2 regions of the Tardiphaga sp. vice304 genome follow, and region 2 is predicted to be linked to the other one. Evidence: riboswitches for the same ligand, from Rfam matches in the RefSeq annotation. Region 2 holds a riboswitch; the other holds the start of a gene.
What was found. Region 2 has a riboswitch for S-adenosylmethionine ahead of metX (homoserine O-acetyltransferase MetX). Riboswitches for the same ligand answer to the same signal wherever they lie in the genome.

Region 1 (7,752 bases), 840 kb from region 2:
CGCGCCGGCGCCGGCGTGCCCAGCGCCAACCGCATCTCGCTGTTGCGCGACACCGATGGCGACGGCGTGGCAGAAACCAAAACGGCATTTCTCGAAGGTTTGAATTCGCCGTTCGGCATGGCGCTGGTTGGCGATGAGTTCTTCGTCGCCAACGCCGACGCGGTCGTGAAATTCCCATACAAGACGGGCGACACCAGGATCCCCGCGCCAGCCGTAAAGGTCGCCGACCTGCCGGGCGGCCCGCTCAACCACCACTGGACCAAGGACCTCATCGCCAGCCCGGACGGCCGCAAGCTCTATGCCACCGTCGGCTCCAACAGCAATGTTGCGGAAAACGGCATGGAGGCGGAGAAGGACCGCGCCGGCATTCTGGAGATCGACCGCGTTACCGGCCAATCGCGCGTGTTCGCCTCCGGCTTGCGCAATCCGAACGGTCCCGCCTGGCAGCCGCAGACCGGCGAATTATGGGTCGTCGTCAACGAGCGTGACGAGATCGGCAGCGACATGGTGCCGGACTACATGACTTCGGTGAAGGATGGCGGATTCTACGGCTGGCCCTATAGCTGGTATGGCCAGCACGTCGATGTCCGCGTCAAGGAGCAGCGACCCGATCTGGTCGCCAAGGCGATCGTGCCGGACTATGCGCTGGGCGCGCATACCGCGTCTCTGGGCCTGGCGTTCAACACCAGCGACATCTTTCCCGCCAGCATGAAGAACGGCGCCTTCATCGGCCAGCACGGCTCATGGAATCGCAAGCCGCGCAGCGGCTACAAGGTGATCTTCGTGCCGTTCGAAAACGGCAAGCCTGCCGGCAAGCCGCAGGACGTGCTGACCGGCTTCGTCAATAAAGAGGGCGAGGCGCAGGGCCGCCCGGTCGGCCTCAGGCTCGACGGCAAGGGCGCGCTGCTGGTCGCTGACGACGTCGGCAATGTGGTGTGGCGGGTGACGCCGACAGCCGCCAAAGCGGCGTCGGCGGAGTAAAGCATCAAGGCTCGACATCCATCGAGGCCCTTCACGTTCTGGAGGGCCTTTTTGCACCCGGCAGCTCGCTGTATGCTGCCGGGGACGACATCGTGCCATCGCAAGGCGAATATCAGGAGTTGACGTGCGTCTTTTCGTGTTCGGACTTGGCTACAGCGTGCAGCATTTCATCGATCGTCACGCACAGCGTTTCACGACGATTTCGGGCACGGTTCGGACGGCGGAAAAGCGGGATGCGCTGCGCGGCTCACGCTGCACGCCGCTGCTGTTCAGCGGCGACCATGCCGATCCGGCCATTGCCGAACACCTCGCCGCTGCCGATGCTCTACTGGTTTCCGTGCCGCCCGGCGCATCCGGCGACCCGGTGCTTGCCGCCTACGGCCCGCAGATTGCAGCAAGCAGCTTGCAACGGGTCGTCTATCTCTCGACTATCGGCGTCTATGCCGACCATGGCGGCGACTGGATCGACGAGAGCGCGGCGATGTCCGGCGACGGGCGGCGGCGGCAGCGGATCGACGCCGAGGCGGCGTGGCTGGCTCAGCCGGGCGCACCAACCACGTCGCTGCGGCTCGCCGGCATCTACGGTCCCGGCCGCAATGCGCTGCTCAACCTCAAGGCCGGCACCGCGCGGCGCATCGTCAAGCCCGGCCAGGTGTTCAACCGCATTCATGTCGAGGATATTGCGCGCGCCATCGATGCGGCGTTCGCGAAGGATCAGGCCGGGATCTGGAACGTCTGCGACGACCAGCCGGGCCCGCCGCAGGATGTCATTGCCTATGCTGCCGAGCTGATGGGGATTGTTCCGCCGCCGGGACTGGCGTTCGACGACGCGGAGATGAGCCCGATGGCGCGCAGCTTCTACGCCACCAATAACCGGGTCTCGAATATCAGGATGAAGCAGGAGCTGGGCGTGGAACTCGCCTTTCCGAGCTATCGCGATGGACTGGCAGCGCTATGGCACGACGGAGAAGGCCGATAAGCGCCTCATAACGCAAACGCGGCGAACCTTTCGGTCCGCCGCGTTTCAGATCGCACAATAAGCGAAGCTTACTTCTCTTGTTCCATGGTCACGGCCACATCGGCATTGGCGGACAGGCGGACCTTGTCGCCCTCGACCTCGGCCACCAGGCTGCCGTCGATGAAGTGATGATGACCCTTGTGGTGGCCTTCGCCGCTGTCCTTCCTGGTCAGCTTGATGCGGCCGCCCTCGAAATGATCCACGGTGCCGACGTGAACGCCGTCGGCGCCGATTACTTCCATGTGCTCTTTGATGCCTGCGGTGCCGGTCATATCGAATTCCTTGAATGAGGTTGTGCGGGTGTAACGCGCGAGACCGGTCGCGGTTCAAATTAAAATGGAACCGGTCCACACACTCTCAAGGACGAAGCAAAATTGGAGCGCGGTTTGCCCTCATGTTTCGATGACATCGGGCCTGACGGTGGCAAAGCGGTCGGCAAGCACCCGGCGGCTAGACCTTGAAATGCTTCGACAGTTTCAGGCTCTGGCCCTGATAGTTCGAGCCGATGCGCTGGCCATAGAGCGCGTCGGGGCGCGACAGCATCCGCTCATAGACCAGACGGCCGACGATCTGGCCGTGCTCCAGGATGAACGGCACCTCGCGCGAACGCACTTCCAGCACGGCGCGCGAGCCCTTGCCCCCGGCGCCGTCATGGCCGAAGCCGGGATCGAAGAAGCCTGCGTAATGCACGCGGAACTCGCCGACCAAGGGATCGAACGGCACCATCTCAGCGGCATAGTCCGGCGGCACCTGGACGGCTTCCTTGGAGGCGAGGATGTAGAACTCGCCGGGATCGAGGATCAGCGTGCCGTCGGGCCGCGCCGCGATCGGCTCCCAGAACTCGTTCGCCGCATAGCCGGCACGACGGTCGATATCGACCACGCCGGTGTGGCGCTTGGCGCGGTAGCCCACGAAGCCGGTCTCGTTGTCGCCGGACAGATCGACCGAGAGCGCCACACCGTTGTTGAGGTCGGCGTCCTCGCTGTCCACCAGCGGCTCCATCGCATGGAGGTCTTCCAGCGCCTCGTTGTCGAGCAGCGCGTCGCCGACGCGAAAGCGGACCTGCGACAGCCGCGAACCCTCGCGCAGCAGCACCGGGAAAGTCTTCGGGCTGATCTCGGCGTATAGCGGACCGTGATAGCCGGCGCCGATCACGTCGAAGCGGCGGGTGCCATCCGCAATCACGCGGGTGAAGACATCGAGGCGGCCGGTCGAGCTCTTCGGATTGGCCGAGGCGAAGATCGAAGGCGGCAGCGCCAGGCTCTCGATCAGCGGCACGATGTAGACGCAGTTGGTTTCCAGTACCGCGCCGTCGGACAGGTCGATCTCGTGCAGCTTCAATTCGTCGATGCGCTGCGCAACGGTGGTATTCGGCCCCGGCAGAAAGCTGGCACGGACGCGGTAGGCAATGTCGCCGAGCCGCAGGTCGAGCGAGGCCGGCTGGATCTGGCTTTCCACGAACGGATACGCCGGCAGGATCAGGCCGGCATCGGCCATCGCCGCGATCATGCGGTCGGGCAGAATACCGTCGGCATCAACAGGCAGCGTGAAGGGCACAGAACTCATCCTTGTCGCATCGCGATGGGGAACGCAGAGAAAAACGCAATTTCATCGGTTATCCCACCCCCGGCTTGACGGAAAGGGCCGACCGGAATATCAGCAAGATTATCCCGTGGTGATTTGAGCCGGCCGGCTTGCAGCCACGTTAAACAAGTCGCTAAACAGGCCGGGGACCCATGTCCTTGTTAACATGTGATCCCGGCCGTTGGACCTTTGTCCAGGCCGGTTTTTTTGTGGCTGTTTTCACGGCCATAACTGGAGGTCACATGTCTGAGACGAAATCGCCCGCTTATCGCCCAGAGACCCGGCTGGTCCATGCCGGCATGCTGCGTTCGCAATTCGGCGAGACCTCAGAAGCGCTGTTCCTGACCCAGGGCTTCGTCTACGACACCGCCGAACAATGCGAGGCGCGCTTCAAGGGCGAGGAGCCCGGCTTCATCTATGCGCGGTTTTCCAACCCGAACATCTCGATGTTCGAGAGTCGCATGATCGACCTGGAGGGCGCCGAGGCCGCCCGCGCCACCGCCACCGGCATGGCCGCGGTCACGGCGGCCGTTCTCGCGCCACTGCGCATCGGCGATCACGTCGTCGCCTCGAAGCAGCTGTTCGGCTCGTGCCGCTACGTCATCGAGGACCTGCTGCCGCGCTACGGCATCGAGTTCACGCTGGTCGACGGGCTCGACCTCGACGCCTGGCAAAAGGCGATGCGCCCGAATACCAAGACCTGTTTTCTTGAGAGCCCGACCAATCCGACGCTCGACGTGCTCGACATTCCCGCCATTGCCGCGATAGCGCATGCCGGTGGCGCGCGGCTGATCGTCGACAACGTGTTCGCGACGCCGATCTGGCAGAGCCCGCTGTCGCTCGGCGCCGATGTCGTGGTGTATTCCGCGACCAAGCACATCGACGGCCAGGGAAGATGCCTCGGCGGCATCATCCTCGGCTCGAAGGACTTCATCGCCGAGCACATCCACAACTACCTGCGCCAGACCGGCCCCTCGATGTCGCCGTTCAACGCCTGGGTACTGGTGAAGGGGCTGGAGACGCTGTCGATCCGCGTCAGGCAGCAGACCGAGACCGCAGGCGCCCTCGCCGATGCGCTGGTTGCGCATCCGAAAATCACCCGGCTGATCTATCCCGGCCGCGCCGATCATCCGCAGGCCGCTTCGGTGAAGAAGCAGATGCGCGCCGGCTCGACGCTGATAGGTTTCGAAATCGACGGCGGCAAGGCGGCGGCGTTCCGCTTTCTCAACGAGCTGAAGCTGACGCGGATTTCCAACAATCTCGGCGATGCCAAGAGCCTGATCACGCACCCCGCCACCACCACGCATCAGCGGCTGCCGATCGAGGCGCGCGCCGAACTGGGGATCAGCGAAGGGTTCGTGCGATTCTCGACGGGGCTCGAGCACAAGGACGATCTGCTCGAAGACATGGAAGCTGCGCTCAAGAAGGCGTGAGGCGGCAACACTCTGTCATCCCGGCCAAGCGAGCAACGCGAACGCCGAGCCGGGACGACAACGAGGATAACTACAGCGGCTTCTGCGCCTGCTGGGTGTTGGCGGGTACATTGACGCCGTACTTGATCTGGCCGACGGACTTGATGATGTTGTCGCCGAGCAACTGCGCAAAGCAGGCATAGCCCCAGTCGTTCATGTGCAGCCCGTCGGCGATGACGAAGCTGTCGAACGCCATCGACTGGCCTTCATGCCATTCGCGCATCACCTCGAACCGCGGGAAGACGCCGACATGGCGAAGCGCGGCCACCTTGTTGAGCAGCGCGATCATCTTGCTGGCGCTTTCCGGCTTGGCATTCACCGCCGGTGAGTATTGCGGGTCAACCAGCACCAGATCGGCGCCGCTGGCCTGGATGCGGCCGATGCCGTCCTCGATCATCTTGGCGGTCTCGCCGGGATCGAGATTGCGCAGCACCGCATTGGTCCCGACCTGCCAGATCACCAGGTCCGGCTTGGCATTGATGACCTCGGCCTGCAGCCGCGCCATCATCTCGGGTGCGTCTTCGCCGCCCTTGCCGCGATTCAGCACCGTGATGTCGGCGTCGGGATAGGCGCGCTTCAACTGCGCCGCCAGCCGGTTCGGATAGGTAAATTCCGGCGCCGTCGAGCCATAGCCCTCGGTGGAGGACGAGCCGAAGGCCACGATCACCACCGGCTCGCCAAACGCCAGCTTGCCGGCGACATGCGGCAGCGCGCCTATGGCCTGCGCCCCGCCCTTCGGCGCGCGGCAGGGCACACGGCTGAATATGTCGGTCGCCGACTTTGCGACTTTCTTGACCTTGTCGACCGCTTTGGCCGCGATGCCTTTTTTTACTGCGTCGGGCTCATTGGACGCGATCGTCGCCGCGGACGCGCCTTCGGCCAGCACGGGCGACAGCGGGGTCGACAGCAAAAGCGAGAACACGACGAGAGGGGCAATCGCGTGACGGGGAAAATGGCCTAACTCAAACATTAACGCTGAATCCTCAACTCCGCTGGCTTGATCTGGGCAGCCTCGATCACAAAGGTCGATAGCGCGCGCGCCAGGCATTCATGGACACGTTTGGCCATTGCGAGGCCGGGCGACGCGCTGAACAGATCAAAATCACCCGACTCGTTCCATTGCCGCATGATGGCGAAGCGATCGAACAGCGGAGTGTCGTGCTGCTGCGCCACCACCCTCATATTATCTAGGTACGCCGAGCCGGAAATCATCGTCTCGGTCCGTGGACTGTACTGCAAATTCATTAAAACAACGTCGGCTCCGGCAGCCCTGATCGCCGCCACCCCTTCGTCGAGGGCGTTGCGGAAGTCTTCGGCGTCGACCGAGCGCATCGCGTCATAGGTACCGGTCTGCCAGACCACCAGATCCGGCTTGCGCTTTGCAACGAGGGGACCCAGCGTCGGCGCCAGTTCCTCGGCGGTTTTCTTGACTTGCAGTTCCAGCGTGACATTGGTTTCGACGCTCGGCAGCCTTTCGCGCAGAGCCACCTGCAGCCGGCCCGGATAGCCTGCGGCGGCATCCGTCGCACCCACCACCGAGGAGCGGCTACCGACCACCAGAATATTCAGCCGGCCGCCGGGCTTGATCGCGCTGGCGACTTTCGGCAGACCGCTTTCCGAGGTCAGAAGATAGGCGGGCACGTCGCAGGAAGGCGCCGCCGGGGCCGCATCTTCGGCGCGCAGGGGGGCTGCGGCCAATAGGCCGGCCAGCATCGTAAGCCAGATCGGCCTCATGCGCCGCCTCCCGCAAAATCCGCGTCGGCGCTTTTCGCGCGCTTTCCGCCCTTGCCTGCAACGTGCTTGTACCACGAAAACACCCAGGCAGCGCCCGACATGATGACAATGCCGAGAATACTGACCATCAGATGCATCCAGGGACCTCCCGCAACCTCGGCGAGCACGAAGTGGCCCGCAAAGGCTAGGAACACGCCGATGCAAAAAATCTCCAGCGAATGCTGCCCGCACAATACCATCGGCCGCAGCCAGCGCGATTTCAGCCCCGGCCAGTCCTTCTTCAGGAAGCGAACGGTAATGGCTGCGAGCGCCAGGAAGTGTGCGAAGCGGAGCACGTCGAGGTCGGTCTTGTTGATCGGGTACATCCACCGCTCGATGAAACGGGGCAGCAGATGATGGATCTGCGGGATGTACCAGGTCAACGTCACCCAGAATGCCGCCAGCAGATAGGCGACGCATATCCACAGCGTGACCTGCGAGGACAGAATTCTGGACATCCGCCTGGCGCCGCCGAGCGCGCACCAGGCGCCGAACACGAACAAAAGCTGCCAGGCGAACGGGTTGAACGCCCACACCCCGTTCGGATAGGCCGACAGATAGAGGTCGAACTCCCAGGTCAAGGCATACAGCACCACCGAGAGCGCCAGCGTGAGGTCCGCCCGGCGCTGCATCAGCCATAAAATGGGCGGCAGGAACAGCATCAACACGATATATAGCGGCAATACGTCCATGTTCACCGGACGAAATTTCAGCAGCAGCGCCTGAACGATGGTCACATCCGGCTGCTTGAGGAAGTCGAGAATGCCCATTTCCTCGGAATAAAGCGGGTTCTCGAAGTGGGTCGCGACGTAGGAGATCTCGGCCAGGAAGATCGTGAACAGAAAGACGTGCGCGACATAGATCTGCCAGACCCGCTTCAGGATCCGCGCCGAGGCCACCACCGTGCCCTGCTCCAGCATCGCG
Region 2 (7,752 bases):
CGATCTCACGATCCCCGCGACGTTGCAGAAGACCTATGGCCACGCCGATCTCGGCGTCTATGCCGAGGTGATCGGCGGCGGCGTGGTCGCCGCTGGCGATACAATTGAAGTGGAAGCGCCGACCTTCCTGTAGCCCGGATGACAATCCGGGGCCGGCCGATCCACAACGCCGGCCCCGGATTGCGTCACCGCGCCGAGACGCGGCGCGGCGACTTCATCCGGGCTACACGAGCCTCAGCTCGTCGGCATCACATAGGCGTAGATGCGGCCGCGCGAGTACACCGACTCCGCGACGCGGTTGCCATGGTTGCCCGACACGATGATGGGATTGCCTGACGCATCGATGCCGCTGACGACACCGACATGGCCGCCGCGACGGCCGCGCGACATCACGGCGATGGCGCCGACCTGCGGGCCCGAGATGCGCTGGCCGTAGCTCGAGAAAGAGCGCGCCATATCCGAGCCGGTCCCCTGATGGCCGGAGCGCTGCAGCACCATGTTCATGAAGCGCGCGCACCACAACCGGCCGCGACCGGTCGGATTGCCGCCGATGTATCGCCGGGCTTCCGCAACGACGTTGGACGAACCGAAGCTGCTGTTGTTCGAAAAGGATTCGGCGGCACTGTCCGCGCTCTGCAGCGTCGCCTCGCGACGCGAGATGCGCATGTGACGGCGGCCGTGATGACGATGGCCGGCTGCGTGATGCTTGTAAGAATGTGAATGGGCGTGATGCCCGCGGTGCTTGGGTTTTGCTGAAGCTGGAGTAGCGATCGCGAAGATGAGGACCGAGCACATCGCCAACGCAGAAATGCGAAGCGCACGGTAGAAAGCATTGAACTGAACCATACCTATTCCTTGTTACGCCCCCGAACTCATCGACCCCTTTGAGGCCGACAACGGAATGGCTAGAACAGATTTTGGTGTGGCCAGAGCAAGGCACGAAGCGAGGTCATTTCGTGACGTCGCGATCACATTGATGCCTCAGGCGTGAAAGCTATGCAGCAAAGCGATCAAAATGCCGGAAGCCATGCAGCGGGAACCCGCAAAAGGTATCATCCGCAGGTTTTTCGTTAACGAATCTTGCCCGCGCGGCTGAGCAGGAAGACGCCCTGTTCGCCGAACATGTTCCAGAACCACCACGGCGCGTTCAGCCGCAACGGCCGGCCGTTGAGATCGAGCGCCACGGCGCGCTCCATCTTGACGTTGGTCTCGTCGCATAGCTGGACGAAGTCCTTGATGGTGCAGAAGTGGATATTCGGCGTGTCATACCACGTCGCCGGCAGGTTCTCGGTGCGCGGCATGTGGCCGCCGACCAGCAACTGCAACCGCATCTTCCAGAAACCGAAATTCGGAAACGAGACGATCGCGCGGCGGCCGATACGCAGCAGATTTTCCAGCACCACGCGCGGCTGTCGTGTGGCCTGCAGGGTTTGCGACAGGATCACATAGTCGAAGGAATCGTCGGGATAGTTGTCGAGGTCGGTGTCGGCGTCGCCCTGCACCACCGCGAGGCCCTTGCGGACGCAGTGATTGACGCCCTCGCGCGACAATTCGATGCCGCGGCCATCGATGCCGCGCGTCTCCAGCAGTTGCAGCAGATCGCCGTCACCGCAGCCAACGTCGAGCACTTTCGAGCCGCTCGGTATCATGCCGGCAACCAGCAGGTGATCGCCGCGGTAGATTACTTCGTTGCTCGTCGTCGGCGTCAGCAGCGGCAGGCCCTCTTGCAGAACGGACATGCTACTTCTCCACCAGGCCACGCACCGAGGCCGCGGAATCCAGGAAGGCACGGGCGATCTCGAGGAATTCCGGCACGTCGAGCAGGAAGGCGTCGTGCCCCCTGTCGGTTTCGATTTCCGCGAACGAGACCCGGACGCCGCCGGCGTTCAGCGCATGCACGACGTTGCGCGATTCCGAGGTCGGAAACAGCCAGTCGGATGTGAAGGACATCAGGCAGAACCGCGTCTTGGTATCGCGAAACGCTTCCGCGAGCACGCCGTCATGATCGGCGGCGATGTCGAAGTAGTCCATCGCTCGGGTGAGATATAGATAGGAGTTGGCGTCGAAGCGCTCGACGAACGACGAGCCCTGGTAACGCAGATAGCTCTCGACCTGGAAATCGGCATCGAACGAGAAGGTCGGCAGATCCCTGTCCTGCATGCGGCGGCCGAACTTGCGATGCAACGCGGCGTCGGAGAGATAAGTGATGTGCGCGGCCATCCGTGCGACGCCGAGGCCGCGATGCGGATGCACGCCCTCCTCGAAATAGCGGCCGCCGCGCCAGTCGGGATCGGCCATCACCGCCTGGCGGCCGAGTTCGTGAAACGCGATGTTCTGCGCCGAATGCCGCGTGCTGCAGGCGACCGCCAGCGCGGAGAACACGCGGTCAGGATAGGCCGCGGTCCATTGCAGCGTCTGCATGCCGCCCATCGAGCCGCCGACCACGCTGAACAATTGATCGATACCGAGCCGATCGATCAGCATCGCCTGCGCGCGCACCATGTCGGGGATGGTGATGACCGGGAAATCCAGCCCCCACACCTTGCCGGTGGCGGGGTTGGTCGAGGCGGGGCCGGTCGACCCCATGCAGCCACCGAGCACGTTGGAGCAGATGATGAAGTAGCGGTCGGTATCGAGCGCCTTGCCGGGGCCGACCAGGGTCTGCCACCAGCCGGGCTTGCCGGTCACCGGATGGGTATTGAAGACGTGCTGATCGCCGGTCAAAGCATGGCAGACCAGAATGGCGTTGGACTTGTCGGCATTCAGCGTGCCGTAGGCCTGGTAGGCGATCTGGAACGGGGCGAGATCGATGCCGCAATCCAGCCGCAGCGGCTGGTCGGCGCCGAACAGCGCGACCTGCGAGGTCGGATGGTCCGCCTCCTGCCCGCGTTCGTCGGCCTTGACCGGGCCTTTTACCGATTGGATCGTGACCATCTTGATACCGGCCTCCTCGGGAGGTTCTCAGCACGGACAAGCCATAAAAAAAACCCGGCCTGAACATAGGTTCGGCCGGGATCAAACTGTCCCCGGCCTGTTTAGCGAATTATTTAACGTGGCTGCAAGCCGGCCGGCTCAAATGACCACGAAGTCTTGAGATATTAGTCCCACGGTGCCCCTCCGTCAAGATGCGGAGAACGATACCTCCCAGCGTCCGGCGCTCTTGCGCGTTCTCCGGGCTTGGAGGAGAACACCTGCCTCTCCCCCGTCATTGCGAGGAGCGAAGCGACGCGGCAATCCAGAGCCACGAACTCGGCAAGGACTGGATTGCTTCGTCGCTTCGCTCCTCGCAATGACGGCGGATAGGCCTCAGTCAAACCGCCAAGGTCTCGCCATGTCCACCAAGCCACCTGCCCCGCCGTCGCTGGAAGTGCTCCGCCAGGAGATCGACAGCATCGACGCGCAGGTCCATTCGCTCTTGATGCAGCGCGGCGACATCATCGACCGGCTGATCTCGGTGAAGCAGACCCAGGAGGTGGGCTCCGCGTTCCGCCCGGCGCGCGAGGCCGACATGATGCGCAGGCTGGTACAGCGCCACCGCGGCATCCTGCCGATCGACACCGTTGAGAGCATCTGGCGGGTCATCATTTCCACTTTCACGTATGTGCAGGCGCCGTTCTCGGTGCATGCCGACCTGTCGCTCGGCGAGCCGGCGATGCGGGATTCCGCGCGCTTCCACTTCGGCTTTACGGTGCCCTATGTGGCGCATTTCAGCGCCCAGGCCGCCGTCGAGGCCGTCGCCAAGTCCAAAGGCGACCTGGCGCTGGTGTCGGCGACGTCGAGCCGGACGCCGTGGTGGCTTGAGTTGGAGCCGCAGGGCATGCCGAAAATCATCGCCCGGCTGCCGTTCATCGAGCGCGCCGACCATCCCGCCGCGCTGCCGGTGTTCGTGGTGTCGCGCGTTGCCGACAGCGCGATGGTGACAGAGGTCGAGATGTGGAGCGTGCGGGTGTCCGGCTGGAACGCCGAGACCGCGCGCGCGCTGTCGCCGCTGGCCGAGATCGTGGCAGTGCCCGATACCGCGTTCGACGGCGCGGCACTGCTGATCTCGATCACGTCCGCCACCAGCCTGGAGCATATCAAGGCCGCGTTGATCGCGGCCGGCGCCTCGGTGCGCTCCTCTGCCCTCGTCGGCAGCCACGCAACCCGCTATACCGTGCCCGGCTAGGGCCTCGTGATCCCCAAGCAAATTGATCGTCTGGAGTTGAAGATGTCCCGTCCCGTGCCGAAAGCCGGCATTCTCGATATTGCGCCCTACACCCCCGGCAAGAGCCCGGTGGTCGAAGCCGGCCGCAAGACCTACAAGCTGTCTTCCAACGAGACCCCGTTCGGCCCCTCGCCGCGCGCCAAGGAGGCTGTGGCCGCGACCGCCGCGCATCTCGAGGATTATCCGGAAGGCACGTCGAAGGTACTGCGCGAAGCGATCGGCCGCCGTTACAGCCTCGATCCCGCGCGCATCATCTGCGGCGCCGGTTCCGACGAGTTGCTGAACCTGATCGCCCACACCTATCTCGGCCCCGGCGACGAGGCGATCCACACCACGCATGGCTTTCTGGTCTACCCGATCGCCACCTCGGCGAACGGCGCCACCAATGTGATCGCGGCGGAAACCGACTTCACCTGCAACGTCGACGCAATCCTGGCCGCGGTGAGCCCGCGCACCAAGCTGGTGTGGCTGGCCAATCCGAACAACCCGACCGGCACTTTTCTGCCCTATGACGAGGTCAAGCGGCTGCATGCCGGCCTGCCCTCGCATGTCATTCTGGTGCTGGACGCGGCCTATGCCGACTACGTCTGCCGTCCCGACTACGACAGCGGCTTGGAGCTGGCGAGCACGACCGAGAACACCGTGGTGTCCTACACCTTCTCCAAGGTGCACGGCCTCGCAGCCTTGCGGATTGGCTGGATGTATGGCCCGGCCCACATCATCGACGCGATGAACCGCATCCGCGGGCCGTTCAACGTCTCGGCGCCGGCGATGCTCGGCGCGGTGGCGGCGATCGAGGACACCGCACATGTCGAGATGTCTCAGGCCTTCACCGTGAAGTGGCGCAACTGGCTGACCGAGGAAGTCAGCAAACTCGGAATCAAGGTGACGCCCAGCGTGGCGAACTTCATCCTGATGCATTTCCCGGATACGCCGGGCAAGACCGCGCTGGAAGCCGACGCCTACCTGACCCATCGCGGCCTGGTGCTGCGCTCGGTCGCCAGCTACGGCCTGCCCAACGCGCTGCGCATGACGATCGGCACCGAGGAAGCCAACCGCTTCTTCATCGAAACGTTCCGCGCCTTCATGACGGCCAATACGCCGGAGACGAAGTGACTGCTCAGCCGCCTTTCAGGCGCATCGCGCTGATCGGGCTTGGACTGATCGGCTCGTCGCTGGCGCGCGGCATCCAGCAGCTTGGTCTGGCCGGCGAGTTGGTGGCGACCGATGCGTCCGCTTCGGTGCGGGCGCGTGCGGTCGAGATCAAGCTCGCCGACCGCATCGCGGACGACAATGCCAGCGCGATCAAGGACGCCGATCTGGTGATCGCCTGCGTGCCGGTCGGCGTGTCCGGCGCGGTCGCGGAGAGCATCGGGCCGCATCTGATGAAGGGGGCAATCGTCTCCGACGTCGGTTCGGTGAAGTCATCGGTGCTGAAGGCAATGGCCGCGCATTTGCCGGATCACGTGCACTTCATCCCCGGCCATCCCGTCGCCGGCACCGAGAATTCCGGGCCGGATTCCGGCTTCGCCGAATTGTTCAGCAACCGCTGGTGCATTCTCACGCCGCCGGACGGCGCCGACGCCGCGGCGGTCGAAAAGCTGGAGCAGTTCTGGAGCGCACTCGGCGCCAATGTCGAGATCATGGACGCCGAGCGCCATGACCTCGTGCTGGCCGTCACCAGCCACCTGCCCCATCTGATCGCCTATACGATCGTCGGCACAGCCGACGAGCTCGAGGACGTCACCCGCTCGGAAGTGTTGAAATTCTCCGCCGGCGGCTTCCGCGATTTCACCCGCATCGCGGCGTCCGATCCGACGATGTGGCGCGACGTGTTTCTCGCCAACAAGGACGGCGTACTGGAAATGCTCGGCGCGTTTCAGGAGGACCTGTCGAAGCTGACCCGCGCGATCCGCCGCGGCGACGGCGAGGCCTTGTTCGAGCACTTCACGCGCACCCGCGCGATCCGCCGCGGCATCGTCAGCATCGGCCAGGACGAAGCGGCGGCGGATTTCGGACGCAAGCATACGGCGCTGAAGAAGGCGGAGTAGTAGCGCTCTCTTCCTTCCTTCTCCCCTTGTGGGAGAAGGTGGCGCGGACGAAGTCCGCGTCGGATGAGGGCGAGTGGCGAGGCTCGGAGTTTGCGGCACCCCCTCACCCGTCTCGACCGCTACGCGGTCGATCCACCCTCTCCCACAAGGGGAGAGGGAAAAGAACCCCTGCTTTGCGACCTATTAAAACAACGGCGGGATCTGCGCGATCTTCAGCGACGCCAGCATCACCGCGCCATCGACGAATTTCAGCGGGAAGCTGCGCGCCTTCTTGCCTTCCAGCATGGTCTCGGTGCCGAGCGAATTGATGCCCGCGGCGACGCCGGTATTGGCGTTCTGGCGCACCATCCGTCCCAGGCCCGGGATCGCGCGGTCGAGCGCGCCGAGCACATTGTTAACGTCGGCGCTCTTCACGCCCGGCGCGAAGCGATCCAGTGCCGCCTGCGGCACGCCCATTTCCAGCAGCTTGTCGATGCCGAGCGCCGGGATCAGCTTCTCCAGCCCGGCCACCGTCATCTGCAATTCGCCGTCGAGATTGCCCGCCGCCGTGAGGCCCAGCGAGCCGGTCGCCAGCGACACCATTTCGCCCTGCTGGACCCGCGACTGCACGATCTCGACGCGGCCGCCGGCGGCCTGCAATTCGCGGAAACGCTGCGGCCAGGGTTTTGGCGAGACGTCGGTCAGCCCGCTGAGCCGGGTGCGGATATCGGCGTCGAACGGCGTTTCCAGCAGCGGATGGACGTCGAGGATGCTGCCGCCGGTGAGTTGCAGCGCGGATTCGAGAATCGGCTTGTCCGGCGTCGAGCCTTCGGCGGCGCGGCCGTGCAATTCGATGTGCTGGACGCGCACGGTAGCGGACTGAACGGAGCCCGCGATGCGATCGACCGAGGCGTTGTCGAATTCGAGGTCCGCGCTCTCAGGCGTGCCCGGCAGGCCGACGACGCTGCTGCGGCCCAGCGTCCAGTTCACCGCCATCGCCGGCTGGCCGTTCTGGGACAGGATCGCCGGCGCCTTGAACTCGGCGATCAGCAGCTTCGGGCTGTAGATCTGCGCGACCACCAGGATCTCGCCGAGCTTGGCGGTGATCGGGGCCTGCGTCGCCGCCTGTCCTGCAGTCTGCGACAACAACGCGACGCTAACGCCGCTGCAGCGGACTTCGAGCCGGAACGGGAAGCCCGCCACCGAGCGGTCGGCGCAATCATAGATCCGCCCGGCCGCGGCCTCGCGGGCGCGCCAGGCGTCGACGTTCTCGTCCACCTTGGAGGCCGCAAAGAACCAGAAGCCGGTCCATGCCGCCGCCAGAACGACGACGAGGACGGGCAGGATGAACACGGGCCACAATCGGCGCTGGCGCGGCAGGACTTGATCGGAGGGATAATCGGACATGGCGGGACGTAAAGCCTATGATTTTGTCAAATCGACGATGACGGTAGGTTGATGCAGCGCGCAGCCCGGGGTTGCGCCCAGCCGCGTCGCAGCAAACGGCGGTTTCTGCTA

Region 1: another riboswitch for S-adenosylmethionine. It lies ahead of FNL56_RS00415 (O-succinylhomoserine sulfhydrylase); the one in region 2 lies ahead of metX (homoserine O-acetyltransferase MetX).

What each region holds. Positions count from the first base shown of each region.
Region 1 covers NZ_CP041402.1:97,500-105,251, forward strand. Annotated here, with positions in the region: gene FNL56_RS00395 (PQQ-dependent sugar dehydrogenase) at 1-981, shown strand, start outside; gene FNL56_RS00400 (SDR family oxidoreductase) at 1,106-1,960, shown strand; gene FNL56_RS00405 (DUF2171 domain-containing protein) at 2,029-2,271, opposite strand; gene FNL56_RS00410 (2'-deoxycytidine 5'-triphosphate deaminase) at 2,450-3,556, opposite strand; SAM riboswitch at 3,662-3,741, shown strand; gene FNL56_RS00415 (O-succinylhomoserine sulfhydrylase) at 3,826-5,016, shown strand; gene FNL56_RS00420 (SGNH/GDSL hydrolase family protein) at 5,087-6,025, opposite strand; gene FNL56_RS00425 (SGNH/GDSL hydrolase family protein) at 6,025-6,768, opposite strand; gene FNL56_RS00430 (OpgC domain-containing protein) at 6,786-7,752, opposite strand, start outside.
Region 2 covers NZ_CP041402.1:941,212-948,963, reverse strand. Annotated here, with positions in the region: gene FNL56_RS04535 (MOSC domain-containing protein) at 1-133, shown strand, start outside; gene FNL56_RS04530 (TIGR02594 family protein) at 235-846, opposite strand; gene metW (methionine biosynthesis protein MetW) at 1,071-1,739, opposite strand; gene metX (homoserine O-acetyltransferase MetX) at 1,741-2,934, opposite strand; SAM riboswitch at 3,015-3,094, opposite strand; gene FNL56_RS04515 (chorismate mutase) at 3,332-4,165, shown strand; gene hisC (histidinol-phosphate transaminase) at 4,208-5,320, shown strand; gene FNL56_RS04505 (prephenate/arogenate dehydrogenase family protein) at 5,317-6,255, shown strand; gene FNL56_RS04500 (DUF2125 domain-containing protein) at 6,439-7,641, opposite strand.